2 regions of the Rhodococcus sp. P4_B6 genome follow, and region 1 is predicted to be linked to the other one. Evidence: riboswitches for the same ligand, from Rfam matches in the RefSeq annotation. Region 1 holds a riboswitch; the other holds the start of a gene.
The links. A riboswitch is a leader RNA that binds a small molecule or an ion and turns the genes downstream of it on or off. The one in region 1 is predicted to bind cobalamin.
Positions count from the first base shown of each region.

Region 2: linked by a shared signal. The riboswitch ahead of AC1DWT_RS21005 (ABC transporter substrate-binding protein) and the one ahead of AC1DWT_RS05535 (CbtB domain-containing protein) in region 1 are both predicted to bind cobalamin.

Region 1 covers NZ_JBFUHV010000008.1:11,336-20,037, forward strand. The annotation lists gene AC1DWT_RS05475 (TIGR03086 family metal-binding protein) at 1-79, opposite strand, end outside; gene AC1DWT_RS05480 (helix-turn-helix transcriptional regulator) at 141-1,091, shown strand; gene AC1DWT_RS05485 (OsmC family protein) at 1,131-1,568, shown strand; gene AC1DWT_RS05490 (SH3-like domain-containing protein) at 1,576-1,911, opposite strand; gene scnC (thiocyanate hydrolase subunit gamma) at 1,908-2,597, opposite strand; gene AC1DWT_RS05500 (SH3-like domain-containing protein) at 2,594-2,893, opposite strand; gene AC1DWT_RS05505 (SH3-like domain-containing protein) at 2,890-3,333, opposite strand; gene AC1DWT_RS05510 (CbtB domain-containing protein) at 3,356-3,550, opposite strand; gene AC1DWT_RS05515 (DsbA family oxidoreductase) at 3,787-4,452, shown strand; gene AC1DWT_RS05520 (hypothetical protein) at 4,449-4,904, opposite strand; gene AC1DWT_RS05525 (DUF5996 family protein) at 5,048-5,992, shown strand; gene AC1DWT_RS05530 (CbtA family protein) at 6,033-6,833, opposite strand; gene AC1DWT_RS05535 (CbtB domain-containing protein) at 6,824-7,018, opposite strand; cobalamin riboswitch at 7,042-7,174, opposite strand; gene AC1DWT_RS05540 (antibiotic biosynthesis monooxygenase family protein) at 7,225-7,539, opposite strand; gene AC1DWT_RS05545 (alpha/beta fold hydrolase) at 7,572-8,327, shown strand; gene AC1DWT_RS05550 (helix-turn-helix domain-containing protein) at 8,390-8,702, shown strand, end outside.
Region 2 covers NZ_JBFUHV010000042.1:24,404-31,383, reverse strand. The annotation lists gene AC1DWT_RS21025 (error-prone DNA polymerase) at 1-1,866, opposite strand, end outside; gene AC1DWT_RS21020 ((2Fe-2S)-binding protein) at 2,000-2,743, opposite strand; gene AC1DWT_RS21015 (ABC transporter ATP-binding protein) at 2,736-3,512, opposite strand; gene AC1DWT_RS21010 (FecCD family ABC transporter permease) at 3,509-4,594, opposite strand; gene AC1DWT_RS21005 (ABC transporter substrate-binding protein) at 4,591-5,586, opposite strand; cobalamin riboswitch at 5,686-5,826, opposite strand; gene AC1DWT_RS21000 (MMPL family transporter) at 5,920-6,980, shown strand, end outside.

The DNA of each region.
Region 1 (8,702 bases):
CGCGGACGTTCTCGATGAGACCGGTGGTCCAGGTGAGGGCTTCGCGGTACAGGGGCCGGGGATCTGTCGTGTTTGTCATGAGGCAACTATCGCCGCAATACATGACATCCTCTGTCGTGTATTTCTGACAGACTTTCCGCATGCGCGCCGACCGTCTGCTCTCGCTCGTCCTCCTGCTCCGCAACCGTGGGCGAATGTCGGCTGCGGCGCTGGCCCGCGAACTCGAGGTGTCGCCGCGCACCGTGCTGCGAGACATCGATGCGCTGTCGACGGCGGGGATCCCGGTGTACGCCGAACGCGGCCGGGACGGCGGTTTCGAGTTGCTCCCGGGATTCACCACCGACCTCACGGGCCTGACCGTCGACGAGGCCAAGGCCCTGCTGGCGGCGGGCTCCGCGGTGACCTCGGAGTCGCTGGGCATGGCGCCGGCGTTCGCGTCGGCGATGCGCAAGGTGGTCGCGGCGATGCCGGACGCGCACCGGGCCGCGGCGACGAAGGTGGCGGAGCGGGTGTTCGTCACCCAGGGTTCGTGGCTGACCGATCCGGAACCGGTCGACGACCACCTCGGGCTGATCCAGCAAGCGGTGTTCGTGGGCAGGCGCCTGAGCATCCTCTACCCGTCGCGGGGCAACGAACCGGTGTGGCGGGTCATCGACCCGCAGGGTCTCATCCACGCGGGGGGACGGTGGTACCTGGTGGCGACGGACGCCGGCCGCGACCGGACGTACCGGCTCGAGCGGATCGCGGACGTCCGCGAACTCGACGAACCGGCACAGCGACCGGCCGACATCGACCTCGCCGCGATCTGGGAGCATCGCCGTTCGGCGTTCCGGGCACGCGGCACACCGATCGTCGTCGACGTTCTCGTCCGCCGGGAGTGCCGCGACGTTCTGGCGGAGCGTGCCTACGCCGTCCGATCCGAGCAGCCCGCCGACGGCGACCGGGTGCGCCTGGAAGTGGTGTTCGGCGACGACTCCCACGCGAGCGGCGTGCTGTGGTCGCTCGGCGAGGACGCAGAAGTGCTGGCGCCGGACGATCTGCGGGCCGCCCTGCGTTCCCGGGCGCTGCGGATGTGCGCCAGGTACGAGTAGGTTCGACACGTAAACCGAAGAACCACGAGAGGATGTGGCATGCCGACACGTACCGCACGGACCGCTTGGAACGGATCACTCGAACAGGGAAGCGGCCAGGTGGAACTCACCAGTTCCGGTGTCGCGACCTTCGACGTCTCGTTCCCGAAGCGCGCGGCGGAGGAGGCGGGTGGAACCACCAGCCCGGAGGAGCTGATCGCGGCGGCGCATTCGTCCTGCTACGCGATGCAGCTGTCCGCACTCATCGCGGAGGCAGGCGGAACCCCGCAGAGCCTCGAGGTGAAGGCCGATGTCTCACTCGGGCCGGACAACCCGGGTTTCAAGCTCACCGGCATCAAGTTGACGGTCCGCGGTGAGGTGGACGGGCTCGACGCAGACGGCTTCGCCAAGGCCGCTCAGGCCGCGAAGGAGTCGTGCCCGGTGAGCAAGGCACTCACCGGCGTCGAGATCACGTTGGACGCGGCACTCGAATCCTGAGTGCCGGCTACCGACGGTTGACCCGTGCGCGCACTTCCTCCATCTTCGCCTGGAGTTCGTCCGGGCTGATGACGCCCTTGTCCATCAGCGCGTGCGCGGTGGCGACGACGGACCGGGAGCGGACGGGGAAGTCGCGGTAGATGGTTTCGCCCAGCTGGTCCTCGGTGTGGCGCCTGTCGAGATTGTCCCAGGCGCCACGCCAGGACAGGCATTCCGCGGTGGCCTGCATGCTCGATTCCCACGGGTCGGGCTTGCGGTCGAGGTCCGGGAGCGTCACGTCGTCGCGAGTTGTCGCCGGTGTCAACGTGTTCAGGATGACGTCGTAGCCCCTGTCTGCCATCATCGCGCGGCTCCTCCGTTGTCCGAGGGTGGTGTGGTCGCCGTCCAGTCGACCTGCGGGACGGCGACGCCGATCATGGTGTCGCGGGTGACGATCGACGCCAGCTGTTCCTCACTCCACCCCTCGGTGCCTTCGGGGCGCATCGGCATCACCATAAATCGCGATTTCTGATTCGAATCATGCACGCGCACTTCGACGTCCGACGGGAAGTGCAGGCCGAACTCCGCGATCACCTCGCGGGGCCAGCGCACCAGCCGGCGGCGGTAGTTGGGTGTGCGGTACCAGTCCGGGGACATGCCGAGGACGGGCCGCGGATAGCACGAACACAACGTGCAGACGATGACGTTGTGCACTTTCGGGGTGTTCTCCAGTACGTAGAAGTACGTGTAGTCGCTCGGTGTGCCCGACCCGGTGGGGTCGCGCCAGTCGATCCCCACTTCCTTGCAGGTCTCGGTGCCGTCGGCCAGTAGGCGCTTCTTGAATTCCGGATCCACCCACGCCTTCGCGACCAACTTCGAACCACCCGACGGCCCTACCGATTCGGCCCATTCCGAGAAGCGCCGGTGATCCTCGCGGGAGAACAGTCCGTGTTCGATGGACAGTTCCCGGATGGCGGTTTCCAGGATCTCGAATTCGCTGACCTCCTCCGAGGCCTGGATCGGGGCGTGATCGTCGTGCGAATGCGTCATGTGTCGGCCTCTCCTGCCGGCTCGAGCCAGCGCTCGGAGCACTCGGTTTCCAAGGTGTCGATCTCGTATCCGGTGTAGCGGGGCCAGAGGTCGGTCTGCTGGAAGCGGACGACGTAGAACGGCTCGGTCCGGCCGTCGTCGACGCGTCCCCACGCCTCGTCCTCGGGGATCACCCACGCCGGGCGGTGTTCGACGACGACGCCGGTGTGCCCGCGGATGAATGCCTGCGTGCGGGTGTGGAACATCGACGTCGCATCCTTGACGGTGACGCGGTCGCCGATCTCGAACTTCGTCATGACCGGCCTCCCGCCGTAGGTCCGCCGGCGGTCCGGGCCCGCACTTCGTCGATCTTGGCGGAGAGTTCGTCCGGCGTGATCAGGCCCTTGTTGATGAGTGTCTTGGCAGCCACCGTGATCCACCGCGCGTAGTACGGCAATCCGAAGTAGAGCGTGGCACCCAGGTCGTTCTCGGCGCGACGGCGTTCCTCCGAGTTCCACACGCCCCGCCAGCCGAGGCATTCGCACGTGACGTACGTGCTCATCTCCCAGTCCTCTTCGACCTTCTCCTCGTACGCGACGGGAAGGGCGGGCTGGCCGCCGACGTCGTGCAGCACGTGCCGCAGCGCGTCGAACGCGGAATTGGGGAGGTAGTACGGCGAATCCATCTCTTCGTGATGGAGGGGGCCGTACCCCGCCACTCTGTTCGCCTGTGCTTCGAATTCTGCTGGAGAGTTCATCGCGCGCTCCGTAGGGGTGGAACTAGTGACAGGGGACTCCCAGGAGATGGCGTCCGTCGTGCATCAATTCGTGCAGGTACATGCCACTTCGGGAGATCGCACCCTGGTCGAAGCCGACCAGGTAGAGGGTGAGAAGTGAGAGCAGGACGACTCCGACGGCGATCAGCACGATTCCGACTGATTCGACGGACTTGCTCGGTGAAGAGACGTAAACCATGGCTACTCCTGGAGGAGTTCGGGTTCCGCAACCATCGGCCGTCGATTGTCCGGGCATCGCGACGAGCGCCCCTCGTTCAGCGGCACGATCGATACGACGTTACTCTCGCCGTGTCGACACCCTCACCGTACCGTTCGGTCGAATTCGGCGGGCGTAAATACACCACGGCGAGCCAAGACATCCTCTGAGCGGAACGAGCCGGAACAGAATCCGGCACCGATCTGTTCCACTGAACTGTGACGACACAGCAGAAGCACGACGGCGACATCGAGATCGAGATCTGGTCCGACGTGGCCTGCCCCTGGTGCTACATCGGCAAGCGCCGTTTCCTGTCGGCCCTCGACGAGTTCGAGGGGCGCGACCGGGTCAACGTGACGTGGCGGTCGTACCAGCTGTCTCCGGACACGCCGGTCGGGGAGCGGCGCACCGAACTCGACGCCCTGGTGGAGAGCAAGGGGCTGTCGGCGGAGCAGGTCCGTCAGATGTTCGGGCACGTCGCGCAGACGGCGGCCGACGAGGGTCTGCGACTGGACTTCGACACGGTCGTCGCCGCCAACACCTTCGACGCGCACCGGCTGATCCACCTCGCGGGCGACAGGCGAGATGCCGTGGTGGAGGGACTGTTCCGCGCCCACTTCGGTGAGGGCGCCGTGATCGACGACCGCGAGGTGCTCGTCGACATCGCGGCGCGGGCCGGGCTCGACGCCGACACGGTGCGCGCCGAACTCGATTCCGATGCCGGTGCGGACGCGGTCCGGGCCGATCTCGACACCGCTCGTGCGTTGCAGGTGTCGGCGGTGCCGTTCTTCGTCGCCAACCGCCGGGTCGCGGTATCCGGTGCGCAGCCGAAGGACGTGTTCCTGCAGCTCCTGACGCAGGCGAGCGCGGCGCCGGTCACCTAGCAGCGGGCGAAGTACCGGTTGGCGTCAGCCCGGAACATGAGTGCCAGTGCGGCGATCACCGCCGCGAGGTGCGTGAGCCGGGCGAGCGCGATCACCGCGACGTCGAGCGTCAGACCGGAGACGGCGGACATCGGGTCATCGCACGCCGTCATCCAGGCGATCGGCTCCGCCACGAGCGACGTGACGCCGAAGATGCCGAGGCTGATCGCGAGGACGCCCCGCGCCCACGCCCTGCCGCTGCGGAACCGGGTCATGACGAACAGCACCGCGGCGTAGACGAGAACACGGACCGCGAGTTGTCCGGCGAGCCCGGCGACGTCGGCGTCCGGATTCTCCAGTGCGGTGGACGCGTGTGCAATCGCCTCCACCACGCCGGCGAACAGGGCGAGCCCGAGCAGCCGGAACGCGTGTTCGACCGTCTGCGGGGCCGGTGGTGCGGTGCGAGTGGTCATGTCCCCAATGCTGGTATCGGTGACATCGCGGGCACATCACCCCGGGGAGTGGCGGCCACCCCTACTCGGGTATCGGTGCGGCACCTTGCCATCACTCCGGACGGGGAGCACATTGAAAAGCACGTCGTCGGCAGGGAGGCACTGTGCGCGAGCAGACACGATCCGGAGATGCATGGCCGGCGTTGAAGGTGGACGAGTGGACGTCGACGAGGGACACCCTGCACATGTGGACGCAGATCGTCGGGAAGATCCGCCTGGCCCACGCACCGCTGATCAACCACTGGTGGCAGGTGCCGCTGTACGTGAGCCCCCGCGGTCTCACCACGTCGACCGTCCCGTACGGCACCGAGTGTTTCGACATCGAATTCGACTTCGTCGACCATCGGCTGGTGATCCGCACGAGCGCGGGCGGAACCGGAACGGTTGCGCTCGAACCGAAGTCGGTGGCCGATTTCTATGCGGAGACGATGGACACGCTGGCCGAACTGGGCGTGACGACGACCATCCTGGCCAGGCCCAACGAGGTGGAGACGGCTGTTCCGTTCGCCGAGGACACGCAGCACTGCTCGTACGACGGTGAGTCGGTGCACCGGTTCTGGCGGCAGCTCGTGCAGGCGGATCGTGTGCTGCACGAGTTCCGTGCCCACTTCATCGGGAAGGTCAGTCCCGTGCACTTCTTCTGGGGTGCGCTCGACCTGGCCTGTACCCGGTTCTCCGGTCGAAGCGCGCCCACTCATCCTGGGGGAGCGCCGAACTGCGGCGACTGGGTGATGGTCGAGGGCTACTCACACGAGCTGAGCAGCTGTGGATTCTGGCCCGGCGGTGGCGTCGAGGGCGCGTTCTACGCGTACGCCTATCCGGAACCGGACGGCTTCGCCGACTACCCGGTCGGGCCGGACGGCGCGTTCTACAGCGCGGAGTTCCGGCAGTTCCTGCTGCCGTACGAGACCGTCCGCACCGCGGACGACCCCGATGCGGCTCTGCTGAAGTTCCTGCACAGCACGTACGATGCGGCCGCCGATCGGGGTGGCTGGGACCGGGCCGCCCTGGAGACGGACCCGGCCCGTTGGGACACCCATCCCATGTGAGTGGCACGGTGTGCTCCAGCACACCGTGCCACTCACATGGTCAGGCAGAGGCGTTCGCCGACGCGGGCGCCGTGGCCCGGGTGGCACGCTCCGTGAGGAACGCGAACACGAGTCCGAGAACCAGCCACAGCGTGGCCTGCGTCGCGAGGGACGACAGCCGGAACTGCCACAGCAGCACGGCGGGGAAGTCGTCACCCACTTCGTTGATCGTGGGCAGCACGAGGTATCCGATGGTCGCCACCACGAGGAACGCGACAACCGGCGCCGCGATCCGCACCGACAGGAACTCCTGCGCGGCGACGGCCTTCGCCGCGAAGACGGACGCCACCACGGCGAGCAGGCCCAGCGCGACTGCGGCAAGCCACAGCCAGGTGCGCTGGTTGATCGTCTCGGGGTCTCCGACGGCGGGCGGGTTGGCGGGGTACTTGAAGAACGGCACCGCCTCGATTGCCAGCCAGCCGAAGGCTGCCAGGCTCAGGCCGAGCAATGGTCCCGACAGCGTCGTCACCCGACGTGCGTAATTCGCGACGACGGCGAAGATCGCTCCGAGAGCCAGTCCGGCGAGGGACGTGGCGAGGAACAGTCCGAAGCGCTGCCCGTCGCGGCTGACCAGTGCGTCTTCCTCGTCGTGCGAGTGCCCGGCAGGCTCGTCCGCCTGGGTGGCGGCGTCGTGTGAGTGGCCTTCGGGTTCGGCGGCGCTGTGCGATTCCTCGATCGCGATGGCCGCGTCGATGTGCGACTCACCGAGAACGAACGCGACGCCACCGGCCAGGATGCCTGCGATCAGGCCGGCCAGCAGACCGCGGATGAGGAGTTTCGTGAAGGAATCGGTCAGTGGCATGGCAGACCCAGGAGGTGGCGGCCGTCGTGCATCAATTCATGCATGTACATGCCACTGCGCGAGATCGCGCCCTGGTCGAATCCCACGAGGTAGAGAGCGAGCATCGCGAACAGAACGATCGCGAAAGAGATGACGGCGAGGCGGGTCGTGTCGACCGACGAGCCGGGTGCGTAGGCGAGTGCCATAGTTCCTCCTGGGATTTCGCGTCCCCTAGGTCCAGGCGATGGCCGCAGTATCTGGCTGTCGAGGTGGTTCCCGTGAAGGACTACTCCGATTTACAGTGGCGCGACCGCTCCGGGATTGCACCGGATTCCTGCCGAACCATCGCATTGTCCTGCGAACTTTTGCACCCGGCGGGCCGTCGTGTCAATCCTCGGCCCGCCCCTGCCGCTCAGCTCTTGTTCGCCGCCGCGACGTCGAGTACGACCTCGAACTCCAGCAGCGACGCCCCGGACGCCACCGGCTTCTTCTGCTCACCCGCATGTGCTTCACGGGCCGGACCGTCGCGCCACGCCGCGAATGCCTCTTCGCTCTCCCACTGCGTGACGACGAAGTAGCGGTTCTCGCCCTGCACCGGGCGCAGGAGCTGGAAGCCGAGGAAGCCGGGAGAGTTCTCCACGGCGTGCGCGCGCGCCGCGAAGCGCTTCTCGAGTTCGGGCCCCGCACCCTCGGGGATTTCGATTGCGTTGATCTTCACCACTGCCATGCGGGCGAGATTACTCCGCTAGCGTCGGAGTGGTGGCGGGTGAGAGTGCGTTGCACGACGAGGGTGGGACGGGACAGCCGATTCTGCTGCTGCACGGACTGATGGGCAGTGCCCGGACGTGGGGACGGCACGTGCCGTGGCTGCGCGAGCACGGCCACGTCTTCACGTTTGACGCCGCAGGCCACGGCAGGCCCGCGCCGTCGCGGTTGACGACGGAAGCATTCGTAGCAGATCTGTCCGCGGCTCTCGCGGCCTTCACCGAGCCGTGGGTGGTGATCGGCCATTCGATGGGCGCCCTGCACGCCTGGTGCCTGGCGGCCGAGCACCCGGACAAGGTGTCGGCGCTCGTCCTCGAAGACATGGCCCCCGACTTCCGTGGCCGCACCGCCGACGACTGGGCGGCGATGATCTCGAACTGGCCGCAGCCGTTCGCGACCCGGGAGGATCTGTTCGAGTTCTTCGGTCCGGTTGCCGGACAGTACTTCCTGGAGTCGTTCGAGAAGCGCGCCGACGGCTGGTACCTGCACGGCGACGTCGACACGTTCCGCGACATCTCGGCGGAGTGGGGCGACCGGCACTTCTGGGACCAGTGGGCGTCGATCACCGTTCCGGCCCTGCTGATCGAGGGGGAGTTCACCATCACCCCGGACGGTCAGATGCGGACCATGGCGGAGCGGCATCCCGGCGCCGAGTACGTCCGCATCGCGCAGGCCGGGCACCTCGTCCACGACGACCAGCCGGAGCAGTACCGGAAAGTGGTCGAGGAATTCCTCGACGAACTCGGCTGAGAGCCACCTCGTCCGCTGCTCAGGACATTGTGTGTTCGTTTTTTTCGTTTTATGGTTGAGGTATGGCCGCCCTGATGAACCACACGGTGTTGCCGCCGGGCGCCGACGATCGGGACCTTCTCACCGCGTTGAAGTTTGTTCTCGCTGGTCAGGGCGATGTGACGATCTCGACCCCGGAGGGTTCGGCGCCGTTGCCGGACAGTGTCCGCGGGTTGCTCGTCGACGCGGTCACGGCTCTGGATCGGGGGCAGGCGGTGACGGTGGAGCCGCACCGGACGGTGCTGACGACGCAGGAGGCCGCCGAACTGCTGGGCATTACCCGGCCGACGTTGGTGCGGTTGCTGGAGGCCGGGAAGATTCCGTACTCGTCGCCGG
Region 2 (6,980 bases), on a different contig from region 1:
GTAGACGGCCTCCTCGGAGAGGTCCAGCTGCGCCAGATCGACCTCGATCCCCTTGTGCTCGGCCACGAGGTCGATCATGTAGTGCAGCGCGGAGAGCATGCCGAGGCCCAGCATGTCGAATTTCACCAGACCCACCGCAGCGCAATCGTCCTTGTCCCACTGCAGAACACTGCGGTTCGCCATGCGCGCCCACTCCACCGGGCACACGTCGGCGATCGGCCGGTCGCAGATCACCATGCCACCCGAGTGGATGCCGAGGTGCCGCGGAAACCCCTCGATCTGAGCGGCCAGTTCGAGGACGGCGGGCGGGATGTCGGTGCCGGCCTCCTTCCCGATCCCACCCCAGCGGCTGACCTGCTTGCTCCACGCGTCCTGCTGCCCCTGCGAGAAACCCAGCGCCCGGGCCATGTCCCGGACCGAGGACTTTCCGCGGTATGTGATGACGTTCGCCACCTGCGCCGCGTACTGGCGTCCGTACTTGGTGTAGACGTGCTGGATGGCCTCCTCGCGGCGGTCGGATTCGATGTCGACGTCGATGTCCGGGGGGCCGTCGCGTTCGGGTGAGAGGAAACGTTCGAACAGCAATTTGTTGCGGACGGGATCCACGTTGGTGATGCCGATGGCGTAGCAGACGGCGGAGTTGGCCGCCGAACCCCTTCCCTGGCAGAGGATATCGTTGTTCTTGCAGAACGACACGATGTCGTGGACCACCAGGAAGTAACCCGGGAAGTTCAGCCCGGTGATGATGTCCAGTTCGTGCTCGATCTGCCGGTAGGCCTCCGGCCGGTCCGCAGGCGCGCCGTAGCGGCGACGGGCCCCGTCCATCGTGAGCCTGCGCAGCCAGCCGGCCTCGGTGTGTCCGTCGGGAACGTCGAACGGGGGCAGTTGCGGCGCGATGAGCCGCAGGTCGAACGCACACTCCAGGCCGAGCTCCGCCGCACCGCGGACGGCGTCCGGGTACGCGGCGAAGAGGTGCGCCATCTCCTCACCGGACCGCAGGTGCGCTCCCCCGGCGGGCGCCAGGTGCCCGGCCGCGTCGTCGAGACTCTGCCGGGCCCGGACGGCGGCCATCGCCATGGCCAGTCTCCTTCGCGGCGGTCCCGCGAAGTGTGCCGCCGTGGACGCGATCACCCGAAGTCCGTACTGCTGTGCGAGTTCGGCGAGGCAGGCGTTGCGCTCAGCGTCCTCCGCGACGCCGTGATGGGTGAGCTCCACCGTGACCCGGTCGGCCCCGAATCGGTCGATCAGGTCCCGGAGCCGGACGGCCGCGGCGTCCGGGCCGCCACCGGCCAGCGCCTGACGCACATGCCCCTTCCGGCAGCCGGTCAGGATCTGCCAGTGCCCGCCGGCGGCATCGGCGAGGCCGTCGAGGTCGTAGCGCAGCCTGCCCTTCTCCCCTCCCGCGAGATGCGCCGCCGCGATCTCCCGGGAGAGTCGCCGGTACCCCTCCTGGCCTCGCGCCAGCACCAGCAGGTGCGCGTCGTCCAACGTCAGTTCGGACCCGAACACGGTGCGCATGTTCAGTTCCTTCGCCGCCTCGGCGAACCGGACCACACCGTAGAACCCGTCGTGGTCGGTGAGCGCGATGGCCTCGAGACCGAGCCGGACGGCCTCCTCCACCAGCTCTTCCGGCGGGGAGGCGCCGTCGAGGAAGCTGAACGCCGAGTGCGCGTGCAGTTCGGCGTACGGCACGGTGGAACCGGGACGCTCCTGACGGCCCGCCCGGTACTCCCCCCGTTTACGCGACCATGCGGGACTGTCGCCGCCGTCGCCCGGATACATCGACTCCGGGTCGACCCGCCCCGGCCTGCCCGACAGGACGCGTTCCATCTCGGACCACGTCGGCGGACCGTTTCCCCAACCCATCTGATTACACCTCTTCTACCCGCGCACGTGCGTGCCGAGATCACAGAAGATGCCGCTGGGGAAGGCGCATCATTCGAACGGGAGTTCGAATGCTGTCAGTGTGCCATCACCCTCGCGGACCGGTCAATGCGGGTCACCTCACCAGCGCGGCCAGACCTCTCAGACGGTCCTCGGCAGGCCTTCGCGGGCAGCTCACGCACTTGCCCGAGCCGGGGGTCTCGTAGATCAGGCAGCACGACGCCCGTTGCGTGAACCGGCGCGACAGCGCCCCGGCCCGGACGTCGACGAACCGCGGGTCCGGCAGCACGACACCGGCGCGGCGAAGTGCGTCCACCAGACCCCGGGCGAAGATGCTGCCGCGGGCGCGGTCGCCGCACGCCGTTCCCGCGTCGAGGGCCCGGTTGGCGATCGAATCCGTGGTGATCGCCCACATCGCGGCGTGCCGCACCCCGGACACCGCGGCGAGCGCATCGACGATCGGCGTCAGTGCCGCGGCCATCTCGGCCGCGAGTTCGGACAGCCCCTCGGTGACCGGCAGCCCCGACGACGCGGTGATGCCCCCGAGGTACCCGTCGTCGCGGAGGAATGCCACGGCGTCGCCGAGCCCCGGGTGGGCGGCGACACCCGTGACGAGCGCGGTCGCGATCGGGATCCCGGTCAGCGTCGAACTGGCCGAGTACCACCACAGCGTCCCGTTGACCCGGGGATCGTCGCTGCCCCACCGCCTCGCCGTGTCCGCGACCCGGTCCGCGAGCCAGCCGGGATCGGTCAGGCGCACGGCCGGGAACGAGGCTGCGCCGGGGTGTGCGATCTGGTCGGCGATCATCGGGACGCGGCGTGCGGTCAGCTCGTACGCGCGCCGCAGTTGCTCATCCATCGGCCAGCCCCAGGATCTCCATCGTCAGCCGCGGACTCGACCGCACGACGGCGCGGATGCCGAACACCCCGCCGAGCACGGTGTCGTCCAGGACGTCGGCGGGCGGACCGGTGCTGATCACCCGTCCATCGTGCAGCACGGCAAGGGTGTCGCAGTACTCCACGGCAAGCCGGAGGTCGTGCATGGTCACGACGATCGCGAGACCGTCGCGCGCGAGGTCGCGCAGCAGGTTCATCACCGTCAGCTGATGCCGCAGGTCGAGGTGGTTGGTGGGTTCGTCGAGCAGCAGGACCCGCGGCTGCTGCGCGAGAGCCCGGGCGATCGACACCCGCTGGCGTTCCCCACCGGACAGCGCCTGCACGTCGCGGCCGGCGAGTTCGGCCAGCCCCACCTGCCGTATACACGTCTCCACGATTTCGCCGTCGACCCCGTTCGCCCGTTCGAACCAGCCCCGGTGCGGGACGCGTCCGAGCGACACGGATTCGCGCACGGTCAGTCCCGCGGACACCCGCGGTTCCTGGGTGCTCGCGCCGATCGTGCGGGCGAGTTCTCGTCTGCCCAGATCGGCGCTGTCCGTTCCGTCGACGACGACGGCGCCCGCGGTCGGGGTGAGCGCGCGGTAGCAGCAGCGCAGCGCCGTGGTCTTCCCGGAACCGTTGGGCCCGACCAGCGCCAGCACCTCACCGGGACGGACGGCGAGGTCGACGCCGTGCAGCACTTCCCGCGATCCGAGTTCGGCGCGGACCCGGTGCAGGCTCAGCGCGGTCACTCGGCCCTCCCGTACTGCCGGTACAGCATCCACACGAAGATCGGTGCTCCCACCAGGGCGGTGACGACGCCCACCGGGACCTCGATGCTCCGCGCGACCGACCGCGCGGCCGTGTCCGCCGCGACCATCGCGATCGCGCCGAGGAACGCGGCGACGGGCAGCAGCCTGACCGCGCGGGCACCCACGACGTACCCGGCCAGGTGCGGCACGAGCAGGCCGATGAAGCCGATGCCGCCGGCGACGGACACGGCCGCCCCTGCCAGCATCGACACCCCGAGCAACTGCACGACGCGGAAGCGCCGCACGTTCATCCCCAGGGCGGCGGCGCCTTCGTCTCCCGCCTGCAGCAGGTCGACACGGCTCGCGCTCAGCATCATCGCCGCCCCCACCGTCGCGAGTGCGAGAGCCGGGAAAATCACCGTCGACCAGCGTGAGTCGCCGAAACCGCCCGCCAGCCAGTGCATCACCGAACTCAGTTGGTGCTCGTCGGCGACGACCAGGATCGAGAAGGTGATGAGGGCGGAGAACACCTGCGCCGACGCGACACCGACGAGAATGACCGCGGTCGGCTGCGGATACCGGCCGCCGATCGCCAGTGACAGGAACAGCGGCACCATGGCGCCCAGGAACGCCGCGGCGGGAATCGTGAACACGCCGCGCGCTCCCACTCCGAGCCCGAGCACCGTCACCACCACCACGCCGAAACCCGCACCCGAGGACACGCCGAGCAGATACGGATCGGCCAGCGGATTACGTGTCACCGCCTGCGCCACGGCTCCTGCCAGGGCGAGCGCCGCCCCGACGACCGCGGCGGTCAGCGCCCGCGGCAACCGGGAGTCCAGCACGATCGATTCCCGGGCCTGCGACCACCAGGGCTCGAACGCACCCGGGGCCACCCGGTGCGCGACGATCGCCCAGACGTCGCCGACCGGGATGCGCACCGAACCGAACGACACGGCGAGGCCAAGGACGAACAGGGTCGTCAGGGCGAGCAGCATCACCAGGCCCGCGAACCCGACGCGCGCCCGGGAGGGGTGCGTGGGCGACGCGTGTGGCGCCGCACGTTCGGCGGTCGTGGTCATCGCGCGCCGACGGCGTCCGGATGCAGCGCCCGCGCGATCGTCTCCACCGACCGCACCAGGCGCGGGCTCTCGAAGAAGTCGTCGAGCGGCACCACCACGAAACGGCCGGCTTTCACTGCGGGCGTCGTCGACATGATCGGGTGCGACTTCAGGAAGTCGATCTTCGCCTGCGCGCTCGTCGTGCCGTAGTCGAGGACGACGATCGCCTCCGGGGCGCGTTCACCGATGATCTCCCACGTGGACTTCGAATACGGCTTCTCCCCCTCCGCGAAGAGGTTGGCCGCACCCGCGTGGTCCGCGATGAGCTGGCCGACACCCACACCGCCGATCGTCAGCGGAACGTCCTCGCCGGAATCGTAGAAGAACGTCGGAACCGGGGCGGTGCCTGCGATCTCGTCCCGCACGGCCTGCAACCCGGACGTCACCCGTTCGCTGACGGCGACTGCCTCGTCCGGGACGCCGAGGATCTCACCGAGCTGCGTGTAATCGCTGCGCAGCAGTCCGATGTCGGGGAAACCCTGCCCGCAGTACTCGGAGAACAGGAAGGTGGGGATGCCCTGTTCGCCGAGGGATTCGCGCGAGCGTCCCTCCTTCTCGTCGAACGCGCTGCGCATGCCGCCGACCACCAGGTCGGGGTCGAGGTCGAGGATCTGTTCCCGGGTCGGGTATTCCTTCGCGAGTTTCGGGATCTTCGCGAAGGCATCCGCGAACTCCGGCAGCGGGGTCGCGTCGCCGTACCCCGTGCCGACGATGCGATCACCGGCCCCCATCTCGATCAGCACCTCGGTGACGTGATCGTTCATGCTGACGATGCGCTGCGGCGGCGCGTCGAACGTCTCCGTTCGCGCGCAGTTGGTGACGGACACCGGCTCGGCGAAGGATTCGGCGGAAGCGGTCTGCCCCACGGACTCCCCGCGCGAACATCCGGCGACCACCAGCGCGGCCACGGCGAGCGTGACCAGAGCGGAACTTCGGAACAACTGACAGTGCATGTAAACCTCATTGCGGCTCAGAGCCACGAATGAGAAGCCGGCAGACGCCCACGTGCAGGCGCGCCTGCGGGACTCCGCTTCGTAGACCACGACGAAAAGGATGTCGCACACCACACGCCGGGTAATCGGGCTCGCCACCGAAATGCTCTGGTGGCCTACCGTTGCGGGTCAGCGCCGGATTCGGACCGGCTTCCCCCGTGCGTGTGACTGCAAGTGCACTGCCGAGTATGCACGATTTGCCGGGACCAGCGTCACACCCCCACCGGCAATCCCTCGATCCGCACTACAGTCGGCAGTCGCAGCCGACCGCCCCCGATCACCCGGAGTTGACGCATGACACGTTGGGCCTCGACCGTTGTTTCACGCAAATGGTGGGTCCTGACCCTCGCCGTGTTCGCCGTTGTGGTGAGCGGCGTGTGGGGCACCGGTGTGTTCGCAAAGCTCAGCTCCGGCGGATTCATCGACCCCGGTAGCGAATCCGCCGAGGTGGCGCGAATCGTCGAGGACAATCTGGGTCCGCAAACGCCGGACATCATCGCCATCTACACCGCACCCGACGGGAAGACCCTCGACGACATCGGCCCCCAGGTCACCGCGAGTCTCGACCGGTTCGCCGCCGAGGTGCCGACGTATTCGGTGACGTCGTACTGGACGGCGGACGCGACGAGGAAGCACCTGATGGTGTCGGAGGACGGCACCAAGGCGTCGGCCGCGATCACCGTCGACCCGGATGCCGGGATCACCGCCGCCACGTTCAACGATCTGCTGCCGAAGCTCGAGGTGGAGGGCGTCGACACCGAGTTCGCGGGCAACTCGGTGGTGGGTGTGGCGTTCAACAACCGGCTGCAGCAGGACCTGGTGCTGGCCGAGGCGATCGCGCTGCCGATCACTCTCGTGTTGCTGGTCTTCATCTTCGGCGGACTGGTCGCCGCCGCCGTTCCGGTGTTCGTCGGGCTGCTCTCGATCTTCAGCGCCCTCGCGACGCTGCGCCTGCTGACCCTGTTCACCGACGTCAGTTCGTTCGCGATCAATGTGGCGTCCCTGCTCGGCCTGGGGCTCGCGATCGACTACGGCCTGTTCATCGTCGGCCGTTTCCGCGAGGAACTGGAGTCCGGCGCCGACGTGGCCGAGGCGACCCGGCGCACCGTCCTGACCGCGGGTCGCACCGTGTTGTTCTCCGGTCTGCTTCTGGTGTGCGCGTTCTCGGGGATGCTGGTGTTTCCGCAGGACGTGATCAAGTCGCTCGGGTTCGGTGCGATGGCCGCGGTCGCGAGTGCGGCGCTGCTGTCCCTCACCGCGGTGCCCGCGCTGCTCGCGATCCTCGGTCACCGCATCAACGCGCTGAGCTGGCGCAAGGACGCGGCGCAGCGCGGTGAGGTGCGCGCCCGCAAGTT